Regions from separate parts of the Streptomyces sp. NBC_00872 genome, predicted to be linked through region 1. Evidence: riboswitches for the same ligand, from Rfam matches in the RefSeq annotation. Region 1 holds a riboswitch; each other region holds the start of a gene.
The links. Region 1 has a riboswitch for thiamine pyrophosphate ahead of thiO (glycine oxidase ThiO). Riboswitches for the same ligand answer to the same signal wherever they lie in the genome.

Region 1 (7,512 bases):
AGCGGTGCCTGGCCCGCAAGGTGGAGTTCGTCTTCGGGGCCGAGGTGACCCGGATCGCGGAGAAGGACGGCGGGGCCACCGGGATCGAGCTGGCGGACGGCACGGTCGTGGCGGCGGACCGGGTCGTGGCGGGCATCGCGCCGGGGCGGCTCGTGGAGCGCGAGCTGTGGGATGACGGCGAGCCACGGCCACCGAAGGCGGGCGGCGCTCCGGTGCCCGGCCGGTTCACGGTGCTGCTGGCGCTGCGCGGCGCCCGGGACGGGGACGCCGTGCACCGTACGGTGGTGCACTCCCCCGACGGAAGCGCCGAGGCCGCCGATGTCTTCGCGGGCCGCACGGCCGAGCGGCCCACGGTCGCGGTGCTGCGGCCCGATGACGCGGCGACGCGGCCCGACGGTGACCATGAGGCGGTCACGGTCACCGCGACGGTCGCCCCGCAGGGCCCGGTGGACTGGACGGACGGCGCGCTGCGCGAGCGATACGCCGATGTGCTGGTGGCCGCGGCGGGGGCGGCCGTTCCGGGGATCACGGAGCGGCTGATGTGGCGCGAGATACGGACGCCCGCCGACACCGCGGCGCAGACGGGTGCGGCGGGTGGCTCGGTGCCGGCGCCCGCGCTGGCCGGGGCGGCGGGGCGGCTGCTCCGTCCGGCGAACACCACGCGGCTGTCCGGGCTGTATCTGGCGGGCGGCTGGGCGCATCCGGGCGGCGGACTCGCGCATGCCGGGATGTCGGGGGCGCTGGTGGCAGGGCTGATCGTCGAGGGGGCCGGCTTCCGGGGCTCACAGTGAGCCGTCGGCCGATGCCGCCTGACCCGACCTGACCGTCGATCGGATACGACGGGCCGTCAGTAGCGGTACTGCTGCTCGTTGTAGTCGGGGTCGTAGCCCTGCTGCTGGGGCTGCTGCGGCGGCGGTGCCTGCTCGCCCTCGCGCTGCTGCGGGACCCAGACGCCGCCGGGCGGGGTCTCGGCGCCGTACTGCTGCTGGCCGCCGTAGGAGTCGGTGTACGGCTGCTGGCCGCCGAAGCTGTCGTACGAGCCGTACTGCTGACCGCCGTTGGCCTGGTCGGCGTACGGATCGGAGTATCCGGTGTACTGCTGCTGGCCGTTCCCGTAGTCGTACTGCTGCGCGTAGACGTCCTGGCCCGGGTAGTTCTCCTGGCTCGCGTAGGTGTGCTCGCCCGAGTGGCCCGGCTGGTAGGCGTCCTGGTCCGGACCCGGGTAGGCGTCCTGGCCCGGGTAGGCGTCGTGCGCCGCGTAACCGCCCTGTCCCGTATAGCTGTCCTGGCCGCCCGGCTGCTGGTAGCCCGGGTACGCGTCGTACGCGCCGCTGCCCCATCCGTCGGCGTCGGGCTGCTGGGTCCGGCCCTGCTGGGGCGCGTCATGGGCCGGGGTGTCGTAGTCGTTGTAGACGCCGTACTGCCCGGTGTCGTCGGGCATCGGCTCCGGCTCGTAGACCGGCTCCGGGTCATAGGCCGCGGTGGCCTCCGCGGGCGCGGCGGCCGGCTGGTACTCCAGATCCGAGACCTCCAGCGACGGTTCGCGCTCGGCGGCCGGCCGGCCGGTGTCCTTCCGGCGGCGGCTGGCCCCCGGACTGCCGCCTATCGCCCAGCCGGTGGAGAAGCCCCGGCGGAAGGAGAGCGTCACATAGGTCTGACCGACGGCGAAGGCGATCGCACCCAGTGCGATGACCAGGACGGAGGGCAGCAGAACACCGAGAACCACACCCATGAAGCCGCTGAAGGCGAGCAGTCGCCAGCGCAGTCGCGCCTTGTACTGGAGCAGCACCTCGCCCAGCAGCCACAGAGCCACGATGCCGAATGCGATGTAGAGGACCGTCCAGCCCATGCCCGCCCCTCTCCTGCGGCCACCCGCCCGGGACAGGGCGGGTACGACCGGTCACGACTGCTCGTGCAGTCCGAGATTCTCGTAGATTTCGAGCGTTGCGGTGGAGTTGTTGAGGGTGATGAAGTGCAAGCCGGGAACACCCTCGGAGAGCAGCTCCGCGCAGAACTCCGTCGCGAACTCGATGCCAATGGAGCGTACAGCGGCGGCATCGTCCTTGACGGAGAGGATCCGCTCTTTCAGTTCGGCCGGGAAGACGGCCGTGCTGAGCTGCGGCAGCCGCTCCAGCATCCGGACGCTGGTGACCGGCATGATCTCGGGAATGATCGGTGTCGCGCAACCGGCAGCGCCGACCCGGTCACGCAACCGCAGATATCCGTCCGTTTCGAAAAACATCTGCGTGATCGCGTAATCGGCACCCGCGCGGCACTTGTCCACGAAATGCCTGGTATCGGTGTCCCAGTCGGACGAGCGCGGATGCATCTCCGGGAAGGCCGCCACTCCGACACAGAAGTCGCCGGACTCCTTGATGAGCCTGACCAGTTCGGCGGCGTAGCGGACGCCGTCCGGGTGCTTGACCCACTCGCCCATGGGATCGCCGGGCGGATCGCCCCGTACGGCGAGGATGTTGCGGATCCCGGCGTCGGCGTACTGCCCGACCATGTTGCGCAGTTCGGCGACGGACTGGCCGACGGCCGTGAGATGCGCGACCGGGGTGAGGGTGGTGTCGGAGGCGATCCGCTCCGTGGCCTTGACCGTGCCCGCCCGGGTGGAGCCGCCCGCGCCATAGGTCACGGAGACGAAACTCGGCCCCACGGCTTCGACCCGGCGCAGCGCGTTCCAGAGATTCCGTTCACCCTTCTCGGTCTTGGGCGCCCAGAACTCGAACGAAAACGATGTCTTGCCGGTCGCGAGCAGATCACGCACGGTCAGTGCGTGATCCGATCTGGTCGAAGCTGTGCCGAAGGCCATGGGTGCAGGTTATCGAGGGCGTGGCGGTCTCCCAACCGGACGGGGGTATTTGTCCGGCTTTACGGTCGCGTCACACGGTCCGGTCCCGTACGCGCTTGGCCAGTCCGGCCGTCGCCGCGGCCGGGTCGTCGGCCTCGGTGATCGCCCGTACGACGACGATCCGGCGGGCACCGGCGTCCAGCACCTGGTCGAGATTGCCCGCGTCGATACCGCCGATCGCGAACCACGGCCGGTCCGTGGCCAGCGCGGCGGCATGGCGCACCAGATCGAGCCCGGGGGCATGGCGGCCCGGTTTGGTCGGGGTGGGCCAGCACGGGCCCGTACAGAAGTAGTCCACGCCCGGCTCGACGACGGCCGCGTCCACCTCGGCCGCGGCATGGGTGGAACGGCCGATCAGCGGGGTGTCCCCCAGGATCGCGCGGGCCGCCGGGACGGGCAGATCGCCCTGTCCCAGATGCAGTACGTCCGCGCCGGCGGCATGGGCCACATCCGCGCGGTCGTTCACCGCGAGCAGCGCGCCGTGGCGGCGGCAGGCGTCCGCGAAGACCTGGAGGTGGTCCAGCTCCTCGGCCGCCTCCATGCCCTTGTCGCGCAGTTGCACGATGTCCACACCGGACGCGAGCACGGCGTCGAGGAACTCGGGAAGGTCCCCCTGCCGCTTGCGCGCGTCCGTGCAGAGATAGAGCCGGGCGTCGGAGAGCGGCGCACGGGCCCCGGACATGGCCTCGGGCATGGGAAGTCCCCCGTCGGGTCGGCGGTGTGCGGCGGTACCGGGACCGTCACGCGGCCATGGGGGCACCGCCGCACACCGCGGATGATGAGTGGATCAGACGGCGAGCGCCTGGGCCCGGCGCTTCACCTCCGTGCCGCGATTCTCGCTGAGCGCCTGCGCGGGCGTGCCCGGCAGGGTCGGGTCGGGGGTGAAGAGCCATTCGAGCATCTCTTCGTCGGCGAAGCCGTCGTCCCTCAGCAGCGTCAGGGTCCCGGCGAGGCCCTTGACGACCTTGCCGCTGTCGATGAAGGCGGCGGGCACCTGGAGTGTCCTGTTCTCACCGCGGCGCACGGCGATGAGCTGCCCTTCCTTCACCAACTGCCGCACGCGCGTCACCTCGACATCGAGGGCTTCCGCGATGTCGGGCAGGTGAAGCCAGGCGGGGACGAGAGCATCGATCTTTGCGTCAATCTCGGTCACACGACAAGCGTGCCATCCCGGACTGACAGACGCCACGAACCGGCTCCGGCAGGAGCGGTCACCACGCCCGGCCGGGAACGAGCGCGACGGGCCCGCCCGTACGCCGAGGAGCGCCCGCCCGTGCGCCGGGAAACGCCCGGCCGCGCGCCGGAGAAGCGCCTGCCCGTACGCCGGAGAAGCGCCCGTCCCCGCGCGGGAAAACCCGGTGGCACGCGGGAAAACCCCGTCGGAACGCGGGAAAACCCGGCGGCACGCCGAGAAACCTCAGAGAACGGCCTTGCGCAGCGGTACGGAGGGATCGGCGGCCAGCAGCGGGTCCAGCCGGGCCCCCGTCTCCATCAGCTTGCGGCCCTGCGCCAGATCACGTGGCCTGCCGACGGCGAGCAGGGCCATCAGCGCCCCGTCCCGCAGCCACACCACCGACCAGGCGGCGTCCGCGGGATCGCCGCGCCGCACCAGGGTGTCCTCCGCCGCGTGATGGCCCGCGTACTGGACGAACCGGCCGAACTGCTCCGACCAGAAGTACGGCACGGGATCGTAGAGCCGCTCGCTCTCGCCGACGGCCTGGGCGGCGACCGTACGCGGGCCCTGGAGCGCGTTGTCCCAGTGGTGCACGAGCAGCCGCTCGCCGTAACGGGCGGACGGGAAGGACGCGCAGTCGCCGACCGCGTAGACATCGGGCAGGGACGTCGCCAGCCGCTCGTCCGCGACGATCGCCCCGTCCGGGCCCAGCGCGATACCGGAGCCGGTCAGCCAGTCCGTCGAGGGCCGCGCCCCTATGCCCACGACCACCGCGTCGGCGGGCAGCCGCCTGCCGTCCGCGAGGACCACCGTGCCCGGCTCGACACCGGCCACCCGGACGCCGGTCAGCAGTTCGGCGCCGCTCTCCGCGTACCACCGCGCCATCGGTGCGGCGACCTCGGCCGGCAGGGCGCCCGGCAGCGGCCGGTCCGCCGCCTCCACGACCGTGACGGCGCACCCGGCCTCGCGGGCGGCGGTGGTGAACTCGGCGCCGATCCACCCGGCGCCGACGACCACGATCCGGTCCCGCCGGTCGAGCACGGGCCGCAGCGCCTCGGCGTCGTCGAGGGTCCGCAGGAGATGGACTCCCGGCACGGACGCGGCGCCGGGCAGCCCGACCGGCTCCGCGCCGGTGGCGAGGACCAGTACGTCGTACGGAACGGGCCCGGCCGCGGTGTCTACCTCCCGCGCGCCGGGGCGCAGTCCGGTCACCTCGACACCGAGTCTCAGCCGGACGGAGAGCGCCTCGAAGTCGATGTCGAAGGCCGAGCCGTCCGCCGTGCCCAGCAGGACCGCCTTCGAGAGCGGGGGCCGGTCGTACGGCGGATGGGGTTCCGCGCCGATCAGGGTGACCGGACCCTCGTAGCCGTTCTCCCGCAGGGCCACGGCGGTCTGCGCACCCGCCATGCCCGCACCGACGATGACCACGCCCGGCTGTTCGCGCCGGCTCTGCTTCTGCTCGCTCACCCGATCACCTTAAGCAGCCGACGGCCGTCGGGAGGACGGATGTTCCGGCGCCGGACGGAGGGATGTTCCGGCCCCCGCCCCCGGCCGGACGGCCTTACCACGCGGCGGGGCGCGCGTTACGCTGGCCGTCGACACTACCTCGCGGGAGTCCGGACGCACCGGGCTGAGAGGGAGGCTGAAGCGGCCTCCGACCGTACGAACCTGATCCGGGTCATGCCGGCGAAGGGAGGGGCTGGACGCCCATGCAGTCGTCTCAGGAGAAGACCGCTTCCGATGTCCTGGTCATCGGCGGCGGGATCATCGGTCTGGTCACGGCCTGGCGGGCCGCGCAGCGCGGACTGCGCACCGCCGTCGTCGATCCCGGTCCCGGCGGGGGCGCCGCGCGGGTGGCGGCGGGCATGCTCGCCGCCGTCACCGAACTCCACCACGGCGAACAGCTCCTGCTGGGGCTCAATCTCGCCTCGGCGGAGCGCTATCCGGAGTTCGTGGCCGAGCTGGAGGAGGCGAGCGGCCACGAGACCGGCTACCGCGCCTGCGGCACCCTCGCCGTCGCCCTAGACACCGACGACCGCGCCGAGTTGCGCGAACTGCACGCCCTTCAGCGGCGCTCGGGCCTGACGTCCGAGTGGCTCACGGGGCGCGAGTGCCGGCGCCTCGAACCGATGCTCGCGCCGGGCGTACGCGGCGGTCTGCGCGTGGACGGCGACCACCAGATCGATCCCCGCCGGCTGGCCTCGGCCCTGCTCACGGCCTGTGAACGGGCCGGGGTGGTCTTCCACCGCGCCCGGGCCGAGCGGCTGTCCGTCGTACGGGACCGGGCCACCGGCGCCGTGCTGGACGGCGGGCGCGCGCTCACCGCGGACCAGGTGGTGGTGGCGGCCGGCAGTCTGAGCGGCCGGCTGGCGGGCGTTCCGGACGACGTCCTGCCGCCGGTACGGCCCGTCAAGGGCCAGGTCCTGCGGCTGACGGTGCCCCGTCCGTACGCGCCCTTCCTGTCCAGGACGGTCCGGGCCGTGGTGCGCGGCAGCCAGGTGTATCTGGTGCCGCGCGAGAACGGCGAGCTGGTCGTCGGCGCCACCAGCGAGGAACTGGGCTGGGACACCACCGTCACCGCGGGCGGGGTGTACGAGCTGCTGCGGGACGCGCACGAACTGGTCCCCGGCATCACCGAGCTGCCGCTCACCGAGACCGGCGCGGGACTGCGCCCCTGCTCGCCGGACAACGCGCCGCTGCTGGGGCCGACCGCGCTGCCGGGGCTGCATCTCGCGACCGGGCACCACCGCAACGGGGTGCTGCTCACACCGGTCACCGGCGACGCGCTGGCCGCGGCGCTGACCACCGGCGAACTCCCGGACGTGGCGCGCCCCTTCACCGCGCGCCGCTTCACCTCCGAACCGCAGGACCTCACCTCCGTACCGCGGGAGCTGACCGTATGAGCACCTCCGTCCGTGTGACCGTCTCCGTGAACGGCGAGGCCCGCGGTCTCGCCCCCGGCACCACCCTCGACATCCTGGTCGCCTCCCTCACCCCCGCGCCCTCGGGTGTCGCCGCCGCCGTCAACGAGACGGTGGTACCGCGCGGCCACTGGCCCCGGACGGTGCTCGGCGACGGCGACCGGGTGGAAGTCCTCACCGCGGTCCAGGGAGGCTGAGCCGCCATGGCCGACGACCGGCTCACCATCGGCTCCACCGTCCTCAACTCACGGCTGATCATGGGGACCGGCGGGGCGCCCAGCCTCGATGTGCTGGAACGCTGCCTGCGCGCCTCGGGCACGGAACTCACCACGGTCGCGATGCGCCGTCTCGACCCCACGGTCCGGGGCTCGGTCCTCTCCGTACTCGGCTCCCTGGGCATCCGCGCCCTGCCCAACACGGCGGGGTGCTTCACGGCGGGCGAGGCGGTCCTGACCGCCCGGCTGGCGCGCGAGGCGCTCGGTACGGAGTGGATCAAGCTGGAGGTGGTCGCGGACGAGCGGACCCTGCTGCCCGATCCGATCGAGCTGCTGGACGCGGCC
Region 2 (7,512 bases), 2.0 Mb from region 1:
GCCCTCGTCATCCTCCCCGCCACCTCCCGCCATGACGTCTGGGCGAATGTCGCTCTCGACGGCACCGTCGTCATCGATCCCTCCGACCACGATCCGGTCGTCACCGAACTCGTCCGCCAGGGTCTTCCCGTCGTCTCCGACGGCCGGCCCGCGGGCACCCTTCCCGTCACCGCCTGGGTCGACAACGACCACGAGGCGGCCGTCCTCGATCTGCTCGACCATCTCGCCGCGGCCGGCGCACGCCGGATCGGTCTGCTCACCGGCACCACCACGGACACCTACACCCGGCTCTCCACCACCGCCTATCTGCACTGGTGCGAACGCGTCGGCCAGGACCCGGTCTACGAGTCCTATCCCGCCCACGACCCGTGCGCCGGGGCCGTCGCCGCCGACCGGCTGCTGGCCCGCCCCGACCGGCCCGACGCCGTCTACGGGCTCTTCGATCCCAACGGCACCGATCTGCTCGCCGCCGCACGGCGGTACGGACTGCGTGTACCGGACGATCTCCTGCTCGTCTGCTGCAGCGAGTCCACCGTGTACGCCTCGACGGAACCGCCCATCACGACGCTCTCGCTCAAGCCGCGCCGTATCGGCACCGCCGTCGTCCAGCTCCTCATCGACGCCATCGAGGGGCTGGAGACGGACCGGCCGGTCGAGCAGGTCATACCGACCGAACTGATCGTCCGCACCTCCTCCCAGCGACGCCCTCCGCGCACCACGGTCAGCGCGCCCCGCTCTCCCGCGGGCGACTGACCGGTGGCGCTGCCCGGTGAAGGCCCGGACCGTTCGCATTTCGGGCGATCAGCGCGAAACCCGCCGCTGAACCCGAGGTGCGATCGGATTCACCACCCCTGGTGCGTCACACAGGACGACCTGCATTCCTATGATGGGCGCACGACACCACGGACCTTCCCTCACCACCGGCGGGCTCACCGCCACCGGACGGACGGCCCGAGAGGTGTACGGCGGTACGACGGCGGTGGAGGGGTCGATGACACAGGGGGCCGGCCAGGGACCCGTGGTGCGGACGGCGACATTGCGCGACTTCCGCGTACCGCCGTACGCACAGGTCCCCGTGCAGTCCGGACTGCCCGGACAGCCCGGCCCCACGGCCGGAGCCATGTCCGGGCACCCCGGTAACGCCGTCCCCGACGACGAGCCGCCGGAGGGCTACACCCCCACCGAGCGCGACCTCCCGGTGATCAACCGGGGGGACACGGTGCAGGTACAGCTGGCCCCCGCCGCCGAGTTCCCGGGGGACGGCCTCGGCCCGCTCTATGTCGTCGGCGATGTCCACGGCTATCTCGACGAACTCCTCGCCGCCCTCGCCGAACAGGGGCTGATCGACGCCGACGGCCACTGGAGCGCGGGCAGCGCCCGCCTCTGGTTCCTCGGAGACTTCACCGACCGCGGTCCGGACGGCATCGGTGTCATCGATCTCGTCATGCGGCTCTCCGCGGAGGCGGCGGCGGCGGGCGGCTACTGCAAGGCGCTGATGGGCAATCACGAACTGCTGCTCATCGGTGCCAGGCGGTTCGGCGACACCCATGTCAACTCCGGTGCGGGTACGGCCACCTTCCAGGCCGCCTGGCTGCTCAACGGTGGTCAGCGCACCGATATGGAACGCCTCCAGGACGTCCATCTCCAGTGGATGTCCCGGCTCGACGCGGTGGTCGAGGAGGAGGGGCATCTGCTGGTGCACTCCGACACGACGGCCTATCTGGACTACGGATCCACGATCGAGGACGTCAACGACACCATTCATCAGATCCTCACCCGCAATGACGCGGACGAATGCTGGGATCTGTTCCGCAAGCTCACGAAACGCTTCGCGTTCCGCGACGAAGGCGGCCCGCAGGCCGTCCAGGAACTGCTCTCCAAGTACGGCGGTCAGCGCATCGTCCATGGCCACAGCCCCATTCCCTATCTGCTGGGCGAAGTCGGCACCGAAGATGTCTCGGACGGCGGGACGGACAGCGGTCCGGTGGTGGAAGGGCCACATGTATATGCCGATGGACTTGCCATCGCGATGGACGGCGGAGTGACCATGGCGGGAAAGCTGCTGGTCGTCAGGCTTCCCCTGAAAAACTGAAACACCGTCGCGCGGGTGATTTCCGCAAACCCCCTGTCATCGCGCGCCGGAAGAGCTCTACCATCGGTTTATCCGTAGCAGGCTCTCCTCCGTTTTCGCCAACTGCCCGTTCCACGCGGGCGAACCGGCCCTACGGAGCATCGGGGGATGCACATGAACAGCGCTCCGCACCTGCTGAGCGAGGATCGCGCGGATTTCGAGCGGATCCTCGACGATGTGCTGCGCAACGCGCACGACCGGCCGGATCTCACCTCGGTCGGGGAGCGGCTCAACACCGAGCAGCTACGCACCATGGCCCTGAACGCCACGGCGCCGATCACCACGGCGGCCGCGGCCGAGTACGAGCACTACAGAAAGATCCGCGAGGAGTCACGTTCGCCGGGGCCCTCCGTCCCGGTCCGCGATTCCGTGCTGGAGCCCGACGCGAGCGGGCCGACGGGATCCGGTGCGGGGCTGACGGCTGTCGTCACCGTGCTGCTGCCGGTGCTCGGGGGCACGGCCGCGGTGATCTTCCTGCTCGTCGGCTATCTCCTCAAAGCGCTCAGCCGGCCACCCGCGTTCGCCGACAGCCTGGTCGCCGTGGGCTGGTTCTTCGGCGCCGTCACCGCGATAGGCATCCTGGCCGCCGCGACCGGCCTGCTGATCACGGCCCTGCGCAACAGTTCGACGCAGCTTCCGGCCGAGGAGCCGACGGGCGGTGAGCTGCCCGACGAAGTGGCCCGTGCGCGGGAGGCCTGGCGCCATGCCCTGCTGGAGCGCGGCCTTCTGCCCTTCCTGCGCGCCGCACTGGCCGACCCGAGCACGGATCCGGCCGCCCCACCACCCAGGTCGATCAAGCACCTGCCCAAGATCGGCTACAGCCGGCCGGACTTCACCAGCCCGGACGAAGGCGCCACCACCGGCCAGCGTCCGAGCTTCACCAGCCCGGACTTCACCAGCCCCGACTTCGGCGGCCCGGACCATCCCCCGGAGTGAACCCGCCCGAGCGGCGGGGGCCCAGAAGACCGCCCCCGCCGCTCACGCGAACCGCGGGGGTCAGTCGGCCAGCGGCAGATACACCCTGTTGCCGCTTGCCGCGAACTCCTTGGACTTCTGTGCCATACCCGCCTCGATCTCCGCGGTTCCGATCGCGCCGTCCTCCGTAGCGGCGTCCGTCACCCCGGTGCCCGCCATATCACCGCCGTGTCGCTGCCTGATGTCCTGCGAGATCTTCATCGAGCAGAACTTGGGGCCGCACATCGAGCAGAAGTGGGCCGTCTTCGCCGGTTCGGCCGGGAGGGTCTCGTCGTGGAACTCCCGGGCGGTGTCCGGGTCGAGGGCCAGATTGAACTGGTCCTCCCAGCGGAACTCGAACCGGGCGTCGGAGAGGGCATCGTCCCAGTCCTGCGCCCCCGGGTGCCCCTTGGCGAGGTCCGCCGCATGGGCCGCGATCTTGTAGGTGATGACACCGGTCTTGACGTCGTCCCGGTTCGGCAGACCGAGATGTTCCTTCGGGGTGACGTAGCAGAGCATCGCCGTCCCCCACCAGGCGATCATCGCCGCACCGATCCCGGAGGTGATGTGGTCGTACGCCGGAGCCACATCGGTCGTCAGCGGGCCGAGCGTGTAGAACGGCGCCTCCTCGCAGATCTCCTGCTGAAGGTCGATGTTCTCCTTGATCTTGTGCATCGGGACATGGCCCGGCCCCTCGATCATCGTCTGTACGCCCAGCCGCTTCGCGGTCGAGTTCAGCTCCCCGAGCGTACGCAACTCGGCGAACTGGGCCTCGTCGTTGGCGTCCGCGATGGACCCCGGCCGCAGACCGTCGCCCAGGGAGTACGTCACGTCGTACGCCGCGAGGATCTCGCAGAGCTCCTCGAAGTTCTCGTACAGGAACGACTCCTTGTGGTGCGCCAGACACCAGGCCGCCATGATCGAACCGCCCCGCGAGACGATGCCCGTCTTACGGCGCGCCGTCAGCGGCACATACCGCAGCAGCACCCCGGCATGGACCGTCATGTAGTCGACGCCCTGCTCGGCCTGCTCGATGACCGTGTCCTTGTAGATCTCCCAGGTCAGCTCCTCGGCCCTGCCGTCGACCTTCTCCAGCGCCTGGTAGAGCGGCACGGTGCCGATGGGCACGGGGGAGTTGCGCAGCACCCACTCACGCGTGGTGTGGATATTGCGGCCGGTGGAGAGGTCCATCACCGTGTCGGCGCCCCAGCGCGTCGCCCAGGTCATCTTCTCCACCTCCTCCTCGATGGAGGAAGTGACCGCGGAATTGCCGATATTGGCGTTGACCTTCACCAGGAACCGCTTGCCGATGATCATCGGCTCGATCTCCGGATGATTGACATTGGCCGGCAGTACGGCGCGGCCCGCCGCGATCTCCTCGCGGACGACCTCCGGGGACACGTTCTCGCGGATCGCGACATACTCCATCTCCGGGGTGATGTCCCCGCGACGGGCGTACGCGAGCTGCGTCACCACCTGCCCGCTCCGGCCCCGGCGCGGCTGACGCGGCCGGCCCGGGAAGACCGCGTCGAGATTACGCAGTCCCCCGCGCGGCGCCGTGTGCTTGAGTCCGTCGTCCTCGGGGCGGACCGGCCGGCCGGCGTACTCCTCCGTGTCGCCCCGCCCGATGATCCAGTTCTCCCGCAGCGGCGCGAGACCCCGGCGTACATCCGTCGTGACGGTGGGATCGGTGTACGGCCCCGACGTGTCGTACAGCGTCACGTCCTGGCCATTGGTGAGATGCACCCGGCGGACCGGCACCTGAAGGTCGGGGCGTGAACCCTGGACATATCCCTTGTGCCAGCCGATGGACCTCTGAGCCTCGTTCGGATCTCCCGAATCGGAGGCAGGCGTGTGTGCGTCCTGAACGGTCATGAGACCTACTCCCTACGCCGGCATTACCCGGTAACAGGTTCAGCGGTCGGCGCAGCTCAGGGGTCTCGGGGATGCTCCCCGGGACTACACAGTCAGCGCCCTCTCAGCCCGGTGCTCCGAGCTCCCGCGTGTGCAAAAGGTGACACCACGCTAGCGTCATATCCGGCGTGCTGAACAGAGGGCCTCTCGCTTCTTGCGATGATCGGAGGGTGACCTCACCCCAGCAGACCCACGAATCACATGGACACTCGCACAGCCATGGCCCCGCCGCGCCGGTCTCCCAGCACCTCCGCAAGGTCATCGCCGCGGTCCTGATTCCGTTCGCGACCGCGGTGGTCGTCGGGCTGGCTGTTCTCTGGCCGGGTGGTACGCCGGCGCATGAGCGCACCGGTGTGGGCTTCGACCGGCAGACCGAGCAGGGTCAGGTGGTGCAGATCGAGCGGGTGGACTGCAAGGACGTGAACGCCGCCCAGATCCCGTCCACCGGCGACATCTCAAAACCCCAGGGGCGCGAGGCGGAGCGGGCGGAGAACGGTGACTGCGCCAAGGCGACGATCGAGGTCACCAGCGGCAAGGAGAAGGGGCACACCTTTATCGAGGTTGTCCAGCCGGACGCGCCGCGACAGTTTCACGTGAAACAGGGCGTAGTGGTCGCCTACGCACCCGACGCGCCCCGCGATCTCCAGTACTCCGTGACGGATGTGAACCGCAAATTCCCCATGGCTCTGCTGGCGGGGATCTTCGCCCTGGCGGTGGTCGTGGTGGGGCGGCTACGCGGTGTCATGGCCCTGGTCGCACTCGCCGTCTCATTCGCCGTGCTGACGCTGTTTATCCTGCCCGCGATCCTTCAGGGCTCGAATCCACTGGTCGTGGCAGTGGTCGGAGCCAGCGCGATCATGCTGCTCGCGCTCTATATGTGCCACGGTCTGACAGCCCGTACCTCGGTCGCGGTCCTCGGCACGCTGATCTCGCTGCTGCTGATCGGACTGCTGGGATCGCTCTTCATCGGCTGGGCGAGCCTGACCGGTAATACCGATGACAACACCGGACTGATCCATGGCCTCTATCCCGAAATCGATATGAGCGGTCTGCTGCTGGCGGGCGTCATCATCGGCTCACTCGGAGTCCTCGACGATGTGACCGTCACCCAGACCTCAGCGGTCTGGGAGCTGCACCAGGCGGATCCGTCGATGGGACCACGTGCCCTCTACCGGGCGGGTATCCGGATCGGGCGGGACCATATCGCCTCGGTGGTCAATACGCTCGTCCTCGCCTACGCGGGCGCCGCGCTGCCCCTGCTGCTGCTCTTCTCGATCGCGCAGTCAGGGGTGGGGACGGTCGCGAACAGTGAACTGGTGGCGGAGGAGATCGTCAGAACCCTGGTGGGCTCGATCGGTCTGGTCGCATCCGTACCGGTGACCACGGCGCTGGCGGCGCTGGTGGTCTCCGCCGACCGCGCGGGGGCGAAGGGCTCGCCCCTGGCCCCGCCGAGGGCCCCCGTGGAGGCCCTGCCTTCCGTAACGCCGTACCCGGCGGCTGGTGGGACAGCGGGCGCCCGGTCGGCGGGTCCGGCGGGCCCGGCGGGTCCGGCACACCCGACAGCCCTGACAGGCCCGGTGGGCGCCTCGGATCCCGAGGGCCCGGAAGCGGCGCCCTCGCTGCCCGTACAGAGCGCATCGGCGCGCAAACTGGGCGGCGGCAAGGGCCGACGCCGTAAGAAGTAGTCCCTCGGCCGTCCCGGCCCGGAAAACGCCGTCCCGTCCGGATATTCGTTCGGCGGGAAAGGATCACCCGGACGGCCCCGTTCCATCCGGCTCAGCCGGCGTTCTCCTCAGCCAGAATGCGGCCGAGCGCCTCCTCGAGATTGCCCTCGAAGTCACCGAGCGTGCGCTCCTGACCGAGCGGAACCAGTCGATCCGTACGGTCCAGGAAGGCCACCAGCGGCGCGGCACTGACCCGGAAGAGCGCGTGATCGTCTCCGACCTGGAGCCGGATATGGACATCGGAGAGGTCCTCGGGCTCCGTGGGCGCGATATGCACATCGCCGTCACCGCTGGGCGTATTGATCCCGTCGAGCAGCAGCTCACGGCCGAAGGTCCAGGTGACAGGCGCGTCGCCGGGCAGATGGAATGTCATGCGCACGGCGTAGGGATCTCTCATCTCGTAGTGGAGTTCCACCGGGATCCGGAACGCCAGCTCCTCGGAGACGAGGAAGCTCATCAGGACCTCGGCCTGCACCGACTCGCGCATCGTGTACTCCGGAGTAGATGAAACAGTGGCTGGGAATGATCCCCGTTGACCCTCTTGACGCAATCGTCCTGTAAGCGCTAGCAGATCACAAGGAGTAAGTTTTCAGATACAGACAGAGAAGGCGAGCGGACTGAGCAACAATCCGGTCTCTCTGTGTAATCACTCGACCGTCGAGAGCTGTTGCTTCCGTTCGCGGAGTGGCACAGAAGCAGCCACGATCGCCTCCGTGATCCGAAACGGACGGGCGCGTCGAGCGTGTCGCGCCGACGGCCGATCGAGTCGGTGATCTTGCACCGGTCGCT
Region 3 (7,512 bases), 4.1 Mb from region 1:
GCAGTGTCGACTTGCCGCTTCCGCTCGGCCCCAGCACACACACGGTCTCGTGTTCGGCGATCTCCAGATCGACCGCGTCGAGCGCGGTACGGTCACCGAACCGCACGGTGACGTCCGACAGGGTCAGCAGGGCCATCAGAACTCCCCGGAGCGGTCGGTACGGATACGTTCCAGCGCCGGCAGCGACACCGCGCACACCACCATCAGTACGGTGGACAGGGCCATGGCCTGCCCGTAGTTGAGCTCGCCGGGCCGTCCCAGCAGCCGTGCCACGGCCACCGGCAGCGTCGGCCGGTCCGGGCGCGCGATGAACACTGTCGCACCGAACTCACCGAGCGAGACGGCGAACGCGAAACCCGCCGCGACCAGCGACGCCCTGCGTACCAGCGGCAGATCGACCTCGCGCCAGACACGCAGCGGGGACGCTCCGAGGACGGCCGCCGCCTCGCGCAGCCGTCCGTCCACCGCCCGCAGCACAGGCAGCATCGTCCGTACGACAAAGGGGACGCCCACCAGGGCCTGCGCGAGCGGCACCAGAATCCAGGAGGCACGCAGATCGAGCGGCGGCTTGTCGAGCGTGATCAGAAAACCGAAGCCGACGGTCACGGCGGAGACCCCGAGCGGCAGCATCAGCAGCGCGTCGAAGCCCCGGACGAGCCGGCCCGCTCGCCGGGTGAGCGCGGCGGCGGCCAGACCGCCCACCACCAGCGCGACGGCGGTCGCGACCAGCGCGTACCGCAGCGAGTTCCAGACGGCCTCCAGCGGCGGTACGAGAAAGGTCCCGCCGCTCGCCTCCACCGAGCCGAGCGCCCGGTAGAAGCCGAGACCGTACCCTCCCGGTCCGTCGAGGGAGCGCTCGACGAGGACGCCCAGCGGCAGCAGTACCAGCAGCAGCACGGTGCCGAGCACTCCGCCGAGCAGCGCCCACTGCCCGGCCCCGCGCGGTCTGCGCGCCGTGAGCGCGGGGTCGACGAGCTTCAGCGTGCCCTCGCGTCTGCGTACCGTCCACGCGTGGACGGCCAGCACTCCGCCGACCGCCGTGAACTGTACGAGTGTGAGCACGGCCGCGGTGGGCAGGTCGAGCAGTTGCGCGGTCTGCCGGTAGATCTCCACCTCCAGGGTGGAGTAGGCGGGGCCGCCGAGGATCTGTACGACCCCGAAGGAGGTGAAGGTGAAGAGGAAGACCATCAGCGCGGCGGCGGCCACGGCGGGGGCGAGGGCCGGCAGCGTCACCCGCCACCAGGCCATGAACCGGCCCGCGCCCAGCACCCGCGCGGCCTCCTCCTGGCGCGGATCGAGCTGTGCCCACAGACCGCCCACGGTCCTGACGACCACGGCGTAGTTGAAGAAGACATGCGCGAGGAGGATCGCCCAGACGGTGGTGTCGAGCCGTACGCCCCACAGTTCGTCGAGCAGTCCGCCACGCCCGAGCAGCGCCAGGAAGGCCGTACCGACGACCACGGTGGGCAGGACGAACGGGACGGTGACCACCGCGCGCAGCAGTTGTCTGCCGGGAAAGTCGAAGCGCGCGAAGACATACGCGCCGGGCAGTGCGATCAGCAGAGTGAGGGCGGTGGAGGCGAGCGCCTGCCAGGTGGTGAACCACAGGACGTCGAGGATGTCGGGACGGCTCAGTACCTCACCGATGCGGCCGAACCGCCAGACGCCTTCGGACGTGAGCCCGCGGCCGACGATCGCGGTCACCGGATAGGCGAAGAAGACCGCGAAGAACGCGACGGGGACGGCCATCAGGGCGAGCCGGACGGCGTTCGCGCGCCCGGCCGCCCCGCGCCGCGGCCCTTTTCCGGCCCTGGTCCTGACGGCTACTTCACTACGAGTGAGGTCCACGACTGGATCCACTGCTCACGGCCGGTGGTGATCTCGTCGGGCGCCATCGTCTCCGGCTTGTCGACCTTCGCGCCGAACTCGGTGAAGAGTTCGGGCAGCGGCACATCCTGGACGACCGGATTGACGAACATGTTCAGCGGCATGTCCGCCTGGAAGGTCTCGCTGATCAGAAAGTCCAGTAGGGCCTTGCCGCCCGTCTCGTTCTTCGCGCCCGTCAGCAGCCCGGCGAACTCGATCTGCCGGAAGCAGGTGCCCGTGGAGACGCCGGTCGGGGCCTCCTTCGGCCGCGGTTCCGCGTACAGCACCTCGACGGGCGGGCTGGAGGCGTACGAGACGACGAGCGGGCGGTCGGCCTTGGCCTTCTTGCCGCCGGCCGAGCCCGAGAAGCTCTCGTTGTAGGCCTGCTCCCAGCTGTCCACGACCTGGACCCCGTTGGCCCTCAGCTTCGTCCAGTACTCCTGCCAGCCGTCGTCGCCGTACCGCGCGACCGTGCCGAGAAGGAAGCCGAGGCCGGGTGAGGAGGTCGCGGCGTTCTCGGTGACCAGCAGATTCTTGTACTCGGGCTTGAGCAGATCGCCGAAGGACCGGGGCGGATCGAGCTTCTTGTCCGCGAAGTACTTCTTGTCGTAGTTGACACAAATATCACCGGTGTCGATCGGTGTGACGCGGTTCTCGCTCCGGTCGAGCCGGGTGGCCGCGTCGACCTGGTCGATCCCCTTCGCCTCGTACGGCGTGAACAGGCCGTTGTCGAGGGCGCGGGAGAGCAGGGTGTTGTCGACGCCGAAGAAGACATCGCCCTGGGGCGAACCCTTCGTCAGGATCTCCTTGTTGAGGGCCTCGCCCGCGTCTCCGCTCTTGAGCACCTTGACCGTGTAGCCGGTCCGCTTCGTGAACTCCTTGAGTACGGCGGGAGAGGCGTTGAACGAGTCATGGCTGACCAGGGTGACGGTCTTCGACGGTGTCCCGCCGCCGCCCGTACCACCGCCGCCGGACGACGCGGAGTCGTCGGAGCCGCCGCAGGCGGCGAGGGACGAGACACCGAGCGCGGCGGCGACCGCGGCGACCGCCATCCTTCTGACGCTGTTCGTGCTCACTGATTTTCCTCCTGGGATGTCCAGGAGAAGACGCGGCCCTGCCCGGAGTCCGGCCGGACCGGACCGCGGGCAGGGCGCAACAGCTTGAGTAGTGACCGAACTTCCTACCCAGAATGACCTGGGCGAGGTTCAGAGGGTCTGCGACCGTTGCCCGCTCTCACGGACATGTGCCGCACTCTCAGCGCTGTGGCGCTCCCCTGTCGGAAAATATGCAATGCGTTCGCGCCAAGGTTACATGCACCGCAAATCGGGGCCCGGTTCGCCTCCCGGACGGTCCGCCCGCCAGGCGTCCGCGAGCCACCCCGAACGCCCTACCGCTCCGACGCGGCCAGCTGTCCGCACGCTCCGTCGATCTCCTGGCCCCGGGTGTCCCGTACCGTCACGGGCACGCCATGGGACGCGATCGCATCGACGAAGGCCTTCTCGTCCTCGGGGCGCGAGGCCGTCCACTTCGAACCCGGTGTCGGGTTGAGCGGGATCAGATTGACGTGCACCCGCTTGCCCTTGAGCAGCCGTCCCAGCCGGTCACCGCGCCACGCCTGGTCGTTGATGTCACGGATCAGCGCGTACTCGATGGAGATCCGGCGGCCCGACTTCTCCGCGTACTCCCACGCCGCGTCCAGCACTTCCCGCACCTTCCAGCGCGTGTTGACCGGGACGAGGGTGTCGCGCAGATCGTCGTCCGGCGCGTGCAGGGAGACCGCGAGCCGGCACTTGAAGCCCTCGTCGGCGAAGCGCAGCATCGCGGGCACGAGACCGACCGTCGAGACGGTGATCCCGCGCTGCGACAGCCCCAGACCGTCGGGCTCGGGGTCGGTCAGCCGACGGATCGCGCCGACCACCCGCTTGTAGTTGGCGAGCGGCTCGCCCATGCCCATGAAGACGATGTTCGACAGCCGGGTGGGACCGCCGGGCACATCGCCGTCACGCAGGGCGCGCATCCCGTCCACGATCTGGTGGACGATCTCGGCGGTGGACAGATTGCGGTCGAGACCGGCCTGTCCGGTGGCGCAGAACGGGCAGTTCATCCCGCAGCCCGCCTGCGACGAGATACACATCGTGACCCGGTCCGGATAGCGCATCAGCACGGACTCGACCAGGGTGCCGTCGTGCAGCCGCCAGAGCGTCTTACGGGTGGTGTCGTCGTCGCAGGAGATGTGCCGCACCACCGACATCAGGTCGGGCAGCAGTTCTTCCGCGAGCTTCTGACGCGCGGCGGCCGGGATGTCGGTCCACTGCTCGGGGTCATGTGCGAACCGCGCGAAGTAGTGCTGCGAAAGCTGGTTGGCACGGAACGCCTTCTCGCCGATCGCGGCGACGGCCTCGCGGCGCTCGGCGGGGGTGAGGTCGGCGAGATGCCGCGGGGGCTTCTTGGCTCCGCGGGGCGCGACAAAGGTGAGTTCTCCAGGTACAGGCATGGTGGATCCAGTGTCGCAGACGTACGGCGGGGGCCCGCTGCCCTGTGGACAACGGGCCCCCGTACGGTATCGGGCCTGGTCAAAGGCGTGGTCCGAGGCGCCTGAGCCGCGAAAGCCGCTCACGCGGACCGGCGCTCGGCGGCGCCCCGGCGCCCGGGTCAGGACCCTACGAAGATCACCAGCAGCAGCCAGACCACCGGCGCCGTGGGCAGCAGCGAGTCGAGCCGGTCCATGATGCCGCCGTGTCCCGGCAGCAGGGTGCCCATGTCCTTGATGCCGAGATCCCGCTTGATCATGGACTCGCCGAGATCGCCGAGCGTGGCGGTGGCCGCGACCGCCAGCCCCAGCAGCAGCCCCTGCCACCAGATGCCGTCGTTGATCAGGAACTCCATACAGAGCGCGCCCGCCACCATGGCGAAGACGATGGCTCCGCCCAGTCCCTCCCTGGTCTTGCCGGGACTGATGCGCGGCGCGAGCTTGTGCGTACCGAAGCGCCAGCCGACCGCGTACGCGCCCGTGTCGCTGACGACCGTGAGCACTATGAACATCAGGACCCGGCGCGGGCCGTCGTCCGCCGTGAGCATCATCGCCACGAAGGTGGCCAGGAACGGCACGTAGAACGCGGCGAAGACCCCCGCGGTGACGTCCTTGAGATAGCCCTCGGGCGGTGCCGTCATCCGCCAGACCAGCACCGCGAGCGCCGTGAGGGCCATGGCGACCCAGGCGCCCTCGGCGCCGCGCAGATAGCCGGCGACGACCATCGCGGCGCCGCCGACGGCCAGCGGTACCAGCGGGGCCTTGATGCCCTTCTTCTCATCGAGCCGGGACGTCAGCTCCCACAGACCGACGACCACCGCGACCGCGACGACGCCGACGAACACGGCCTTGACGATGAAGAGCGACGCCACGACGAGCGCGCCGAGCCCGAGTCCCACTCCTATGGCCGCGCGCAGATCACGGCCCGCCCGCTTCTTGGGCGGCGGTGGCGATGGGGCTCCCATGGGCTCCTGTGGAGTCTCGTCACGGAACAGAGGGCCGCCCGGCCGAGCACCCTCCCGGTCGTCATCCTGGTCCCCGCCGTTCGCGGGTCCGTCGGGCACGATGGGCATGGGGCGAGTCTGCTGTGCGTCAAGCGCGTCGTACGCGGGACCCGCCGGGGCGGCCCCGTGGTCGGCCGGTCCCCAGTAGTCGGTGTAACCGGAGTAACCGGCCGTCGGCGGGGCCCCCCGGGAAGAGTCGTTCATCAGACCTCGAGCAGCTCGGCTTCCTTGTGCTTGAGCAGCTCGTCCACCTGCGCGACATACTTCGCGGTGGTGTCGTCGAGCTCCTTCTCCGCGCGGCGTCCCTCGTCCTCGCCGACCTCGCCGTCCTTGACCAGTTTGTCGATGGTCTCCTTGGCCTTGCGGCGGACCGCGCGGATCGAGATCTTCGAGTCCTCGGCCTTGGTCTTGGCGACCTTGATGAACTCCTTGCGGCGGTCCTGGGTCAGCTCCGGGAACACCACCCGGATGATGTTGCCGTCGTTGCTCGGGTTGACGCCGAGGTCGGAGTCACGGATCGCCTGCTCGATATTGCGCAGGGCGCTCTTGTCGAACGGGGTCACCACGGCCATCCGCGCCTCGGGCACGGCGAACGAGGCGAGCTGGTTGATCGGGGTCAGGGCACCGTAGTAGTCCGCCACGATCTTGTTGAACATCGCCGGATGTGCCCGCCCTGTGCGGATCGCGGCGAAGTCGTCTTTGGCGACCAGGACGGCCTTCTCCATCTTCTCCTCGGCCTCGAGGAGGGTCTCTTCGATCACCACTTGCTCCTGCGTGTCTTGAGTGGGCCCGGCGTGCGCGTGGGCCGGCGGAACCTGCGTCGCGTCTCTCCTGCACGGTGTCCGACCGGCAGGGCTCTGTCCATCCCGTACGGGGCCGCCCCGGATCAGGTCCGGGTGCCCTGGTCGCTCACGAGCGTGCCGATCTTCTCACCCTTGACCGCACGCGCGATATTGCCTTCCTTCAGCAGTTCGAAGACAAGGATCGGCAGTTTGTTGTCCTGGCAGAGCGTGATCGCGGTCATGTCGGCGACGCGCAGATCGCCGGCGATCACCTCGCTGTACTCCAGCGCGTCGAACTTGACCGCGTCGGGGTTGGTCTTGGGGTCGGAGTCGTACACCCCGTCCACCCCGTTCTTCCCCATCAGCAGGGCCTGGGCGTCGATCTCCAGGGCGCGCTGGGCGGCGGTGGTGTCGGTGGAGAAGTACGGCATGCCCATACCGGCGCCGAAGATGACCACTCGGCCCTTCTCCATGTGGCGCACGGCGCGCAGCGGGATGTACGGCTCCGCGACCTGGCCCATGGTGATGGCGGTCTGGACGCGGGAGTCGATGCCTTCCTTCTCCAGGAAGTCCTGGAGGGCCAGGCAGTTCATCACCGTGCCGAGCATGCCCATGTAGTCGGAGCGCGCCCGGTCCATACCGCGCTGCTGGAGTTCGGCGCCGCGGAAGAAGTTGCCGCCGCCGATGACGACCGCGATCTGGGCGCCGTCCCGGACGACTGCGGCGATCTCGCGGGCGATGGCGTGTACGACGTCGGGGTCGACGCCGAGCGCTCCCCGGCCGGCGAACGCCTCACCGGACAGCTTCAGCATGAAGCGGCCGTGCTTCGTGCCGTCGTCGCTCTTGTCGGCTTTGTCGGCCTGTTCCATGGAGATCTCCTCGTGCACATACGAAGAAGGCCATTGCCGGGGGTCCTCACGGTTCCCAGTGCGGCAATGGCCTCCTCGTCAGATCTGCGGTCGCCCGGCGCGTACGCGGACGACTGCGTCAGACCCTATCGGGGTCTTCGGTTGATCGCGTACAGACTCAGATGCCGACCTTGATGCGCACGAAGCGCTTCAGGGTGACACCGGCCTCGTCCAGGACCTTCTGGACGGACTTCTTGTTGTCCTTCGCGAACGCCTGCTCCAGGACGACGACCTCCTTGAAGAAGCCGTTGACGCGACCTTCGACGATCTTGGGAAGGGCGGCCTCGGGCTTGCCCTCCTCACGCGAGGTGGCCTCGGCGACACGGCGCTCGTTCTCGACCGTCTCGGCCGGGACCTCGTCGCGGCTGAGGTACTTCGGGGCGAAGGCGGCGATGTGCTGCGCGACGTCCTTGGCGACCAGG

Region 2: it holds a riboswitch for thiamine pyrophosphate, as region 1 does, so the genes downstream of both, thiC (phosphomethylpyrimidine synthase ThiC) here and thiO (glycine oxidase ThiO) in region 1, are expected to answer to the same signal.
Region 3: it holds a riboswitch for thiamine pyrophosphate, as region 1 does, so the genes downstream of both, OG214_RS10815 (thiamine ABC transporter substrate binding subunit) here and thiO (glycine oxidase ThiO) in region 1, are expected to answer to the same signal.

Annotation. Positions count from the first base shown of each region.
Region 1 is NZ_CP108806.1:6,670,030-6,677,541, reverse strand. It holds gene OG214_RS28525 (phytoene desaturase family protein) at 1-791, shown strand, start outside; gene OG214_RS28520 (hypothetical protein) at 848-1,849, opposite strand; gene metF (methylenetetrahydrofolate reductase [NAD(P)H]) at 1,901-2,818, opposite strand; gene thiE (thiamine phosphate synthase) at 2,889-3,539, opposite strand; gene OG214_RS28505 (Rv2175c family DNA-binding protein) at 3,645-4,010, opposite strand; gene OG214_RS28500 (FAD-dependent oxidoreductase) at 4,275-5,498, opposite strand; TPP riboswitch at 5,630-5,743, shown strand; gene thiO (glycine oxidase ThiO) at 5,741-6,934, shown strand; gene thiS (sulfur carrier protein ThiS) at 6,931-7,149, shown strand; gene OG214_RS28485 (thiazole synthase) at 7,156-7,512, shown strand, end outside.
Region 2 is NZ_CP108806.1:4,682,989-4,690,500, reverse strand. It holds gene OG214_RS20030 (LacI family DNA-binding transcriptional regulator) at 1-753, shown strand, start outside; gene OG214_RS20025 (metallophosphoesterase) at 992-2,092, shown strand; gene OG214_RS20020 (hypothetical protein) at 2,240-3,067, shown strand; gene thiC (phosphomethylpyrimidine synthase ThiC) at 3,128-4,960, opposite strand; TPP riboswitch at 4,953-5,098, opposite strand; gene OG214_RS20010 (YibE/F family protein) at 5,170-6,684, shown strand; gene OG214_RS20005 (SsgA family sporulation/cell division regulator) at 6,776-7,210, opposite strand.
Region 3 is NZ_CP108806.1:2,558,053-2,565,564, forward strand. It holds gene OG214_RS10805 (ABC transporter ATP-binding protein) at 1-130, opposite strand, end outside; gene OG214_RS10810 (ABC transporter permease) at 136-1,749, opposite strand; gene OG214_RS10815 (thiamine ABC transporter substrate binding subunit) at 1,824-2,918, opposite strand; TPP riboswitch at 3,026-3,151, opposite strand; gene rlmN (23S rRNA (adenine(2503)-C(2))-methyltransferase RlmN) at 3,254-4,360, opposite strand; gene OG214_RS10825 (phosphatidate cytidylyltransferase) at 4,519-5,604, opposite strand; gene frr (ribosome recycling factor) at 5,604-6,161, opposite strand; gene pyrH (UMP kinase) at 6,287-7,051, opposite strand; gene tsf (translation elongation factor Ts) at 7,209-7,512, opposite strand, start outside.